Regions from separate parts of the Promicromonospora vindobonensis genome, predicted to be linked through region 1. Evidence: riboswitches for the same ligand, from Rfam matches in the RefSeq annotation. Region 1 holds a riboswitch; the other holds the start of a gene.
The links. Region 1 has a riboswitch for cyclic di-AMP ahead of ACFS27_RS11220 (C40 family peptidase). Riboswitches for the same ligand answer to the same signal wherever they lie in the genome.

Region 1 (5,377 bases):
CTGCGGCTGGTCGGCGTCGCAGTAGCCGTCAGCCGATGATCGGGGCGCTCTCCGGCAACCGGTACAGGCGACCTCGGGCGCGCAGCGCGAGCGCGGTGCCGAGGGTGATCGGACCGAGCCGGCCGATGAACATGAGCACGACGAGCACCACCTGGTGGTACCAGTCGAGCTGTGCGGTGATCCCGGTGGACAGCCCGGTGGTGGTGAACGCTGATGTCACCTCGAACAGGATCTGGTCCACCGTGAACGGAGAGAGCGCCGTCATCCACAGGGTGGGGAGAACCACGATCGCCACCGCGAGCAGCGCAAGGGTGAGGGCCTGGCGCTGGGTGGCCGGCGAGATGCGGCGGTCGAAGACCGTGGCGTCCGGGTCGCCTCGCAGCTCGGACCAGATCACCACGGCGAGCACCGCGAACGTCGTCACCTTGATACCGCCGGCCGTTCCACCGGAGCCGCCGCCGATGAACATGAGGATGATCGTGCCGAGCCAGGTCTCCGTGTGCAGCTCGCCGGTGTTCACCGAGTTGAACCCGGCGGTGCGCGCCTGGGTCGACTGCGTGAACGAGGCGAGGACGCGGCCGCCGGTGTCCAGGCCGCCCATGGTCGCGGGGTTGTCCCACTCGGCGACGAGGAAGAACACGGTGCCGCCCACCAGCAGCAGCGCAGTCATCAGCAGCGTGATCTTGGTGTGGACGCTCCAGCGCACCGGGCGCACGCGCCCGCGCAGCACCTCGAGGACCACGGGCAGGCCGAGCCCGCCCACGATCGTGGCGAAACAGATCGGCAGGACGATCCAGGGGTCGGCCACGAAGTCCATGAGCGACAGCGAGAACAGGGCGAAGCCCGCGTTGTTGTACCCGGAGACGGCGTGGAACACCCCGTGCCAGAGCGCCCGGCCGAGCGGCTCGTCGTAGGCGACGGCGAAGCGCACCGTCAGGACCGTCGCGACGACGGCCTCGATGACGAGCGCGAGGATGACGACGCGGACCAGCGTCCGGCGTACGTCACCGAGGCTCACCGTCCGGGTCGACGCCGCGGCGACCAGCCGCGAGCTCAGGTCGAGGCGTCGTGAGACCAGGACACCGAGCAGCGAGGCGACGGTCATGACCCCGAGTCCGCCGATCTGGATGAGCACCAGGATCACCGCCTCGCCGAACCCGGACCAGAACACCGGGGTGTCCGTGACGATCAGCCCGGTGACACACACGGCCGAGGTCGCGGTGAACAGGGCCTCCATGAACGTGGCCGACTCGCCGGACGCAGCGATCGGGAGCAGCAGGAGCAGCGTGCCGACAGCTATGGCACCGACGAAGCCGGCGATCACGAGCTGGCCAGGGCGGCGCCGTAGTGCAACACCCCGCCCGCCCTCACGACCCGCGGGGCTGCTGAACCGCATCTGGCTACCGTCGGCTTTCGTTCGTCGTACGTCACGGTGGCGTACCGGCGCCGTGTGACGCCCGGCGGCAACGTTAGCCCGTGATCGACGCGGGAACGCGGAAGGCGCCGCCTCCGGCGTCGGGCGGGAACCCGGCGCGGAGGCGACGCCTCGCGATGAACTGCTGGTCCTGCGGCTGACGTCCTCAGGCTGAGGACTTACGGCTCAGGCCAAAACTTCAGACGACGCGGATGAACGTCGGGCTGTTCTGCCACATCTCCGTGTAGCGCACCGGCATGCCGGCGGCCCAGGCCTCGATGATCATGCCGTCGCCCGCGTAGAGAGCCACGTGGCCGGGCGTCCAGACGATGTCGCCGGGCTCCGGGTACGTGACCTGGTAGCCGGAGCTGAGCATCGCGCCGGACGAGTGCGGCAGGCCCACGCCGAGCTGCGCGTACACGTACTGGATCAGGCCAGAGCAGTCCATGCCCTCGGCCGGCGAGTTACCGCCCAGCACGTACGTGATGCCCAGGTAGTTGAAGGCGATGTTGATGGCCTGCTGGCCGACCGGCACCGGGTCCGGTGCGTCGACCGAGACGACGGCAGGGCCTTCGCCCTCCTCGCCGCCCTTCTTGCCGTCGGCGTCCGACGAGGTGCCAAGGGCTTCCATCTCGGTCGGCATCATTGCGTCGGCAGGGACGGTCACGGTGGGGGAGTTCACGACGGCCTGCTTGGCGACCGCGGTGAGGGAGTTCAGGTCGACCGAGTTGAGCTTGGCGGTCTTCACGTCGGTCTTGAGGTCCATCGCCGGGGCTGCGTGAGCCGTCGTCGCGATGGTGGAGATCAGGACGCCACCTGCTGCTGCGGCGATAGCACCACGGCGGGCGACGGTGCCGGCGTTCTCGGTGGCGGTACGAGCGAGGATGGTCAGCGGTGTCATGGCCGGGCGGCTGTCACGATGCCGTCCGCGAAGGGAGTTCGTCACCTAAATGTCTCCTGTACCGCCTGCGAGGTCAGCTGTCGGGTTCGGGTAGGAGTACACACCCGGCCGCACGGCTACTGGGGGGTTTCCGTCCGGCTTCACCCCGAGGACGACGATCCTGCTGTCGCCCGGGAAGTGGGTCCCCCGCTCCTGTCTCGAACGTCTGGTCATGAACCGGTGACAGGATTCGGCGTCCGGCTCACGACTCCCACCGTTGCGGGGGAGCAGAAGTCAAAGTACACACGTTCACGGGAAAAGTCACGATCGGGTTACGCATTACGGTCTGACCCCACGAAGACGCAGATTTACGTCGTTCCGGTCTTCAGCGGTTATGACCGACATCACATACATCCGCTACCGTTCGGCGGCATGGCCGAAAGTGCGTACCGCATCTCCGCCTGGTGGGTGCTTCTCATCAGTGCCGTCGCATGGTGGGTCTGCGGCTTCTTGCCGTGGCTTCTTCAGGCGTTATACGAGGTCACAGGCATTTCGGAAGGGTCGAGCCGGGGCGGCTCCACCTTTCTGCCCCTCCCCTTCACGGCCGACGACGCCGTGGTCGGTCTGGTCATCATGGCCCTGATCGGAGGGCTCCTCGGCGGGGTCACGGCGGGCCTCCCGGCCTCGGGGCGGGCGGGTGCCGGTGCTGCGATCACGGGCACCTTCCTCGCCATGGCAGGCACGGGGGGCGCCTCCTGGTGGATCGCGATGCGCGGGAGCGTGCCCGGTGACGCCGCGCCGCTCGGGATGCTCGTGATCGCCGGCGCCGCCGGCTCCGTCGGGCTCGGTGCCGGCCTCCTGACGGCGCTCGGCCCGGCAGCCCTGCGGGGTCTCGCGCTCGCCCTGCCGGTGGTGCTCCTCGACGGCTGGCTCTGGGGGCTCCTCCCGGGCAACCCGGTGTCCCCGACGGGTACGTGGTGGCTCTTCGCGGTGGCGCTGGGCATCGCGTTCGGCCTCGCCGTGGACAGCAAGCCCATCGAGCTCCTCGGCTGGCTGCCCGCCGCAGGGGTCGTCTGGGTCCTGCAGGCCGCCGGTCCGGCCCTCCTGGCCGTGCAGGACAACATCTGGCCCGGCTCGGCGATCACCGAGGACCCGTGGTCCGCTGCGGGCATCGTCTGGAACGAGCTTGCCGCTGCCGCCATCGTGTCCGACGGTCACCAGCTCGGCGCCTGGGTGGTCGCCCTGTTGCTCGGAGCGGCGATCGCGGCACTCCGGCTCTCCAGGGAGGCCACGGACGAGGGTGAGCTCTCCGAGGCCTGGGCCTGACCGGCGATCGGCACCACTACTGATTGCGATTGTGTAAATTTCACCCGCTACGAGCCATCTGCCCTGTTCTGCGCCTGTCCGGTACCCCTAGGTTTGGCCCGGTTCGGGGGTAATCCAGCCCCTGTGCAAACAATGGGGGCTTATATGGACAGGAAGTCAGTCGTCGGCGTCGCCACCTCCGCGGTGCTCGCCGTGGCAGCGCTCGTCGCGGTGGCGCCGGGTGCGCAGGCCGCAACCAGTGACCCCCTCCGGGACAAGCAGTGGGGCCTGGACCAGATCAACGCCGAGGCCGCCTGGGCGGCCAGCACCGGCGACGGCGCCGTGGTGGCAGTGGTCGACACAGGTGTCGACTTCGACCAGCCGGACCTGGCGGGCCAGCTTCTTCCGGGCGCCACCTTCGCGGGCTGTGCCGAGGTCCGCCCGTGCGGCGAAGGGGACTTCCGGGGCCCCGACGGCAGGAATGACGGGGACGAGCACGGCACGCACGTGGCAGGCATCGTCGCCGCCGCGGCAGACAACGGCATCGGGGTCGCGGGGGTGGCGCCGGGCGCCAAGGTGCTCCCGGTCAAGGTGCTCGAGGCGGGCTCCGGCTCGTCGCAGGACATCGCGGACGGCATTCGCTGGGCCGCCGACAACGGTGCGGACGTCATCAACCTCTCGCTCGGCACGGCTCCGGGCGGTCAGCTGCTGACGATCATCGGCGTCGACACCCTGATGCGCGATGCCATCGCGTACGCCCGCGAGCAGGGGGTGCTCACGGTCGCGGCCGCGGGCAACTCGTCGACCCCGCTGTGCAGCGACCCGGCGTTCACCAGCGTCGCGATCTGCGTCGGCGCGACCGACCCGGCAGGCGTCCACTCCTACTACTCGGAGCTGCCGGTCAAGCTCGACCTGAAGAGCGTCTCGGCGCCCGGGGGTTCGGGCGGCCTGAACGGATGCGACGGCGACGTGTGGTCGACGGTCCCCGTGGGTACGGGATCGGACACCTGTGCCGGCGGCAGCTACGACTCCTATGCGGGCACGTCGATGGCCACGCCGCACGTGGCAGGCGTCGCTGCGCTCCTCTTCGGGCAGGGCCGGAGCATGGCAGAGGTCGAGAGCGCGATCCTCGGCACGTCGCGTGACCCGCTGCTGGGCCTCGTGGGGGTGTGGACCCCGATCTACGGGTACGGCATCGTCGACGCGGCGGCCGCCGTCGCGTACTGACCTTCTGGTCGCGGGCGCGATCGCCGGGACGGATGCCCGTCCTTGGCGGTCGCGCCCACGACCAGAGGTGGTGTACCTGTCAGTACGGGCGGATGTAGACCGCGTAGTCCTGCCACTGGGCGGTGTGGCGGACCGGCGTGCCGTAGTTGGCCGCCTCCACCACCATGCCGTCTCCCGCGTACAGGGAGACGTGGCCCTGAGTCCACACGATGTCGCCGGGAATCGGCGTCGTGACCTGGTAGCCGGCGGCCACCATGGACGACGACGAGTGCGGCAGCTCGACGCCGAGCTGGGCGTACACGTACTTGATCAGGCCCGAGCAGTCGAAGCCTGTGCCAGGGGACTCGCCGCCGTACGTGTAGGCGATACCGAGGTACTGCATGGCGATCGCCACGGCCTGGGCGCCGATGGACCCGTCGGACGCGTAGTCCGGGGTGGCCGGCTCGGCTTCTTCGACCACGGCTTGCGCGTCGACCTCCGCCTCGGGATAGGTGGCGTCCTCCACGACGGGCTCAGGCTCGGGCTCTGGCTCTGGGGCCGGAGTGACCTTG
Region 2 (5,377 bases), on a different contig from region 1:
TGCGAACGTGACCAGGTCCCGTGCACGCATCGCGAGCATCGAGCCCGCTGCCGCGTTGGACCGCGCCAGCGCCCAGACCGGCGCCGCCGTCCAGCCGCCGTCCGGGCCCTGGACGTGCCCCACCGCCGCCCGGTGCAGGATCGCCTCGTACGGGCTCGGCGCCACGTGCGTCAGCCCAAGGGGCTCGGCCAGGAGCTCGGTCAGCGCCCGGTCGTACGGCCTGCCGTGCAGCACCTCGACCAGCCGCCCCAGCGTCGCGAAGCCCACGTTGTTGTACGAGAACATCGCGCCGGGCGCGAAGAGCTGCGGCAGGTCGTGCAGCTCCGCCAGGTACTTCTCTATCGCGTCGTCGCCGCGGCCCGTGTCGGTGAACACGTCGCCCTCGAACCCCGCCGTGTGGCACAGCAGCTGACGCGTCGTGATCGCGGCGCTCGCCGCGTCGTCCCCCACCCGGAACTCCGGGAGGTACGTGCGCAGCGGGACGTCGAGGTCGAGCGTGCCGTCGTCCACCGCCCGCATCAGCAGGGACGTGGTCCAGAGCTTGGTGATCGAGCCGATCTGGAACACGGAGTCGGTGGTCGCCCCGACCCCGGTCGTGGTGCTGAGCACGCCCGCCGCTGCATCGACGACCTCGCCGTCGGACAGCACCGCGACGCTCGCGCCCGGCACCCGGTGCCGGGCCACCAGATCGGCAAAGTGTTCGTCAAGCCAGGTCGAGACCGAGTCGAGAGAAGTCATTGCGTCAGGCTATGGAACGCCCGGCACGTGGTGTTCGTCCGGCCGGACAAGGAGGCGAGGGAGCAGTTGTGCGGGCCGACGAACCGCGTGGTCACACAATCGGCGTCGCAGGAGTCGAGTCATTGTCCGCTGCATCACGCAGCGCCGAACCTGTGGAGGACACGTCATGACCTCAGCTCTCAAGAGCCTGCGCCGCGACTTCGGCGGCGACATCATCGAACCGGGCGACGCCGGGTACGAGGCGGTGAGCCGCACCAGGCTGGCCGGCGGCAGCCCCGCCTACGTCCTACGCCCGAGGACGGTCGGCGACGTGCAGGCGGCCGTCAGACATGCGGCCGGCTCGGGGCTCGCGCTCTCCGTGCGGGGCGGAGGCCACAGCTTCGCGGGCCTCGGCACCAACGACGGCGGCGTCGTGATCGACCTCGGCGAGCTCGCCGACGTCGAGGTCCTCGACGTCGACCGGCACCTCGTGCGGATCGGTGGCGGCGCGACGTGGGGCCAGGTGGCCTCGGCGCTGACGCCGCACGGCCTGGCGATCTCCTCCGGCGACACCAGGAGCGTCGGCGTCGGCGGGCTGACGCTGAGCGGCGGCATCGGCTGGAAGGTCCGGAAGTACGGCCTGGCCATGGACAACGTGGTCGCCGCCGAGCTGGTCACCGCAGACGGGTCGGTGGTGACCGCGAGCGCGCAGGAGAACCCGGAGCTGTTCTGGGCGATCCGCGGCGGCGGCGGCAACCTCGGGATCGTGACCGCGTTCGAGTTCGTGGCGCACCCGACGACCGAGGTCTACTTCGGCAAGATCACGTTCCCCGCGGCCGAGGCCGTCACCGTGCTGCAGGGCTGGGCCGACTACGTCCGCACGGCGCCGGAGGAGCTCACCTCCATCGCGAACCTGGCCAACCCGTTCGCGGGCGGCCACGAGGCGCCGGTCGAGATCCACGTCGCGTTCGACGGGGACGACCCGGAGCTCGCGGCCCGCGCGCTCGCCCCGATCCGCGGGCTCGGGACGGTCGTCGAGGACGACGTCGCGCTGCACGCCTACGCGGACGTGCTCGTGGACGGCGCCGCCGTGCCGCCAGGGATCCAGCTGCTCGCCCACGACGGTTTCGTGGACCGGGAGTCGGTGCCGGAGGTCCTGCAGATCCTTGCCGAGGTCGGGACGTCGCCGGGGTCGCCGTCGATCGCCGTCCGGAGCGTGGGCGGCGCGGTCTCGCGCGTCGCCGACGACGCCACGGCCTACGCGCACCGCCGGGCGGAGCTGTTGGTCGCCACCATCGCCGGCGGGCCGACGCCGGTCGTCGAGGCCGCGCGCCCTGGACTGGCCGCGATCTGGGACAAGCTGGCGCCGCACCTGAGCGGCGCGTACGCGAACTTCCTGCTGTCGACCAGCGACGACGACGTGGCCGCCGTCTACCCACCGGCGACGTACGCGCGGCTCGCGGCGGTCAAGGGGCAGTACGACCCGAACAACCTGTTCGCCCACAACCACAACGTGCGGCCGGAGTAGACCGGCCGGATCGACCGCCTCGGGTGCCCGCCGCCGCCCTGACCTGGGCGGCGACGGGCCGTTGTGACTTAGCCCATATCGAATGGCCGGTCAAGCGGAAGCCTGGCGAAGGGGACGGCCGTAACGCGATTGTGACTTTCCGGCCGTCGGGGGTTACTGTCGATCCCGCTCCGGGGAATTCCGCGAGCTCTCGAAGCGGACGCCGAGCCCTGTCACCGCCGCGAGATCTGCACCAGCCAGATGACAGGGACGGGGGAACCACCGTTTGCGGGCACCATCGGTGCCCTTGGGGTGAAGCCGCACAGCACGCAGTACCGCGGCCGGGTCATTCTCCGATCCGAATCCGACAGCTCACCTCGTAGGCGCCGGGAGAACTGAACGTGACCACACGCATGCCCGGGCGCCATCGTGCTGCCCGCAAAGCCATCACCCCGCTGACCCCGATCTCTCGCGCCGCAGCCCGCGGCCTTTCCGCGACCGCCCGCCGAGGTGCGGTCGTCGTCGCCGGATCGGGCCTGGTCGTCTCCCTGCTCGGCGTTCCTGCGAACGCCGCGCCGGCGGAGGAGCCCAGCACGAACACGGCAGAGCTCAAGGCCGTGCAGGACGCCGCGAAGGAAGCGGCCGCCGCCGAGGTGACAACCGCCGGGCTGACCACCGCACAGGTGGACACCGCTCCCGCCGTGAAGGTCGCCTCCGACAGCGAGTTCACGCTGGAGACCGGGACGATCGAGGTGACGCCAGCTCCGGAGCCGGAGCCGGAGCCCGAGCCCGAGCCGGAGCCCGTCGTCGAGGCAGAGCCCGTCGAGGCGGAGCCCGCCCCGGCCGAGGAGCCCGTGGAGGAAGCCGTCGAGGAGGCCGCCCCGGCCGCCGCCGCAGGCTCCGACGTGGTCGCCATCGCCAAGCAGTACCTCGGCGTGCCGTACGTCTGGGCCGGCAGCACCCCTGCCGGGTTCGACTGCTCCGGCTTCACCTCCTACGTGTACGCGCAGATCGGCATCGACCTGCCGCGCACGTCCTCGGAGCAGCGCTACGCCGGTACCGAGGTCTCGGCCGCCGAGGCGCAGCCGGGCGACCTCATCTGGAGCCCCGGCCACATCGCCATCTACGCGGGCGGCGACATGCAGATCGAGGCGCCGGTTCCCGGCCAGACCGTGCACGAGTCGCAGATCTGGCAGGACAGCCCGGTCTTCATCCGCGTCAGCTGAGCCTGAGCTTCACCCGCTCCACCACGAAGGGCCCGCACCGGCACGGTGCGGGCCCTTCGTGCTTTGTGCCACACTCTCGCCGCCAGGCCCGCGCCGGTGGCAGGATCGCCACCATGAGCGCCCCCGGTAGCGTCGAGACCAACGCCCTGAACACCATCGACGAGTCCGAGCGGCGCGGGTCACCACGCAGCCTCTTCTGGCCGTGGTTCGGGGCCAACGTATCGGTGCTGGGCCTGGGTTACGGCTCCTACCTGCTCGGGTTCGGCGTCTCGTTCTGGCAGGCGACGGCGATCGGCGCGGTCGGCATCGTGGTGTCGTTCCTGTTCTGCGGGTTCATCTCGCTGGCCGGCAAGCGTGGTTCGGCGCCCACCATGGTGCTGTCCCGTGCCGCGTTCGGCGTGCGCGGCAACAAGCTCCCCTCCCTGCTGTCGTGGATCCTCACCGTGGGCTGGGAGACCGTGCTGGTGGCGCTGGCCACCCTCGCGACCTCCACCGTGCTCGGGGCGCTCGGCTGGGGCGGCGGGACCGTCACCAAGGTCGTGGCGCTCGTGGTCGTGGCGACCATCGTGGTGGCCGCGGGCGTCTTCGGGTTCGACCTGGTGATGCGGCTGCAGGTGATCATCACGGTGCTCACGGCGGTGCTCACGGTCGTGTACATCGTCCTGGTGGCCGACCACGTCGACTGGGCGGCGGTCGCGGCCATCCCCGCGGGCGGCGCACCCCAGGTGATCGGCGGGCTCGTGTTCATGATGACCGGGTTCGGCCTGGGCTGGGTCAACATGGCCGCCGACTACTCGCGCTATCTGCCGCGCTCGGCGTCCGGCCCGCGGATCGTCGGCTGGACCACCCTCGGCGCGTCGCTGGCCCCCGTGGTGCTGCTGGTCTTCGGCCTGCTGCTCGCGGGCTCCGACCCGGTGCTGAACGAGGCCATCGGCGCCGACCCGATCGGCGCCCTCTCCACGCTCCTGCCCACCTGGTTCCTCATCCCGTTCGTCGTGGTGGCGCTCGCCGGCCTGATCGGCGGCGCGGCGCTCGACATCTACTCCTCCGGCCTGGCCCTGCTGTCCCTCGGGCTGCCCGCACCGCGCTGGGTGGCTGCCGCCATCGGCGGCGGCCTCATGATCGTCGGCGCGGTCTACGTGGTGTTCGTCGCGGACTCGTTCATCGGCCCCTTCCAGGGCTTCCTCATCACGCTGGGTGTGCCGGTCGCCGCCTGGTGCGGCGTGCTGCTCGCCGACATCCTGCTGCGCCGCCGCGACTACGCCGACGCCGACCTGTACGACCCCGCCGGCCGGTACGGCTCCGTGAACTGGCCCGCCGTGGTCCTGGTGCTGGCGGGCACCGGCATCGGCTGGGGCCTGGTGACCAACACGTACGCGCCCTGGCTGGCCTGGCAGGGCTACCTGCTCGGCCCCCTCGGCGGCGTGGAGGGCAACTGGGCCTGGGCGAACCTCGGCGTGCTGGTCGCCCTGGCCATCGGCTTCGTCGGCACGCTCCTGCTGAGCGCCGGCGCGGTGCGCCGCCAGGAGGAGCGATGACGGTGCCCGACGCCGCCGCCGTGCCGCCGGGGCCGGACGCCGCCCTGGTCGTGATCGACATGCAGGACGTCTTCGCCCGCCCGCCCAGCCCGTGGGCCTCCCCGGACTACCCGGCCGCACTCGCCGGGACCCGGCGCCTGCTCCCCGCCTTCGCCGGGCGCACGGTCCTCACGCGGTACGTCGCCCCCGCCGTACCCGACGGCGCCTGGCGCGCCTACTTCGACCGCTGGCCGTTCGCGCTCGTGCCCGAGGACGACCCGCTCTACGAGATCGCCGACCTCGCCGACGTCGCCGCCGCCGGGGCGCCCGTGGTCACCCGCACCACGTTCGGCAAGTGGGGACCCGAGCTCGACGCCGCCACCCGCGGCGCCGGCGAGCTCGTGCTCGCC

Region 2: it holds a riboswitch for cyclic di-AMP, as region 1 does, so the genes downstream of both, ACFS27_RS22400 (C40 family peptidase) here and ACFS27_RS11220 (C40 family peptidase) in region 1, are expected to answer to the same signal.

The regions. Positions count from the first base shown of each region.
Region 1 is NZ_JBHUOG010000001.1:2,479,782-2,485,158, forward strand. Features, by position in the region: gene ACFS27_RS11210 (hypothetical protein) at 1-25, shown strand, start outside; gene ACFS27_RS11215 (TrkH family potassium uptake protein) at 29-1,396, opposite strand; gene ACFS27_RS11220 (C40 family peptidase) at 1,614-2,315, opposite strand; cyclic di-AMP (ydaO/yuaA leader) riboswitch at 2,363-2,560, opposite strand; gene ACFS27_RS11225 (hypothetical protein) at 2,928-3,620, shown strand; gene ACFS27_RS11230 (S8 family serine peptidase) at 3,765-4,826, shown strand; gene ACFS27_RS11235 (C40 family peptidase) at 4,906-5,377, opposite strand, start outside.
Region 2 is NZ_JBHUOG010000002.1:2,044,987-2,050,363, forward strand. Features, by position in the region: gene ACFS27_RS22390 (serine hydrolase domain-containing protein) at 1-738, opposite strand, end outside; gene ACFS27_RS22395 (FAD-binding oxidoreductase) at 905-2,245, shown strand; cyclic di-AMP (ydaO/yuaA leader) riboswitch at 2,470-2,624, shown strand; gene ACFS27_RS22400 (C40 family peptidase) at 2,626-3,450, shown strand; gene ACFS27_RS22405 (purine-cytosine permease family protein) at 3,564-4,988, shown strand; gene ACFS27_RS22410 (cysteine hydrolase family protein) at 4,985-5,377, shown strand, end outside.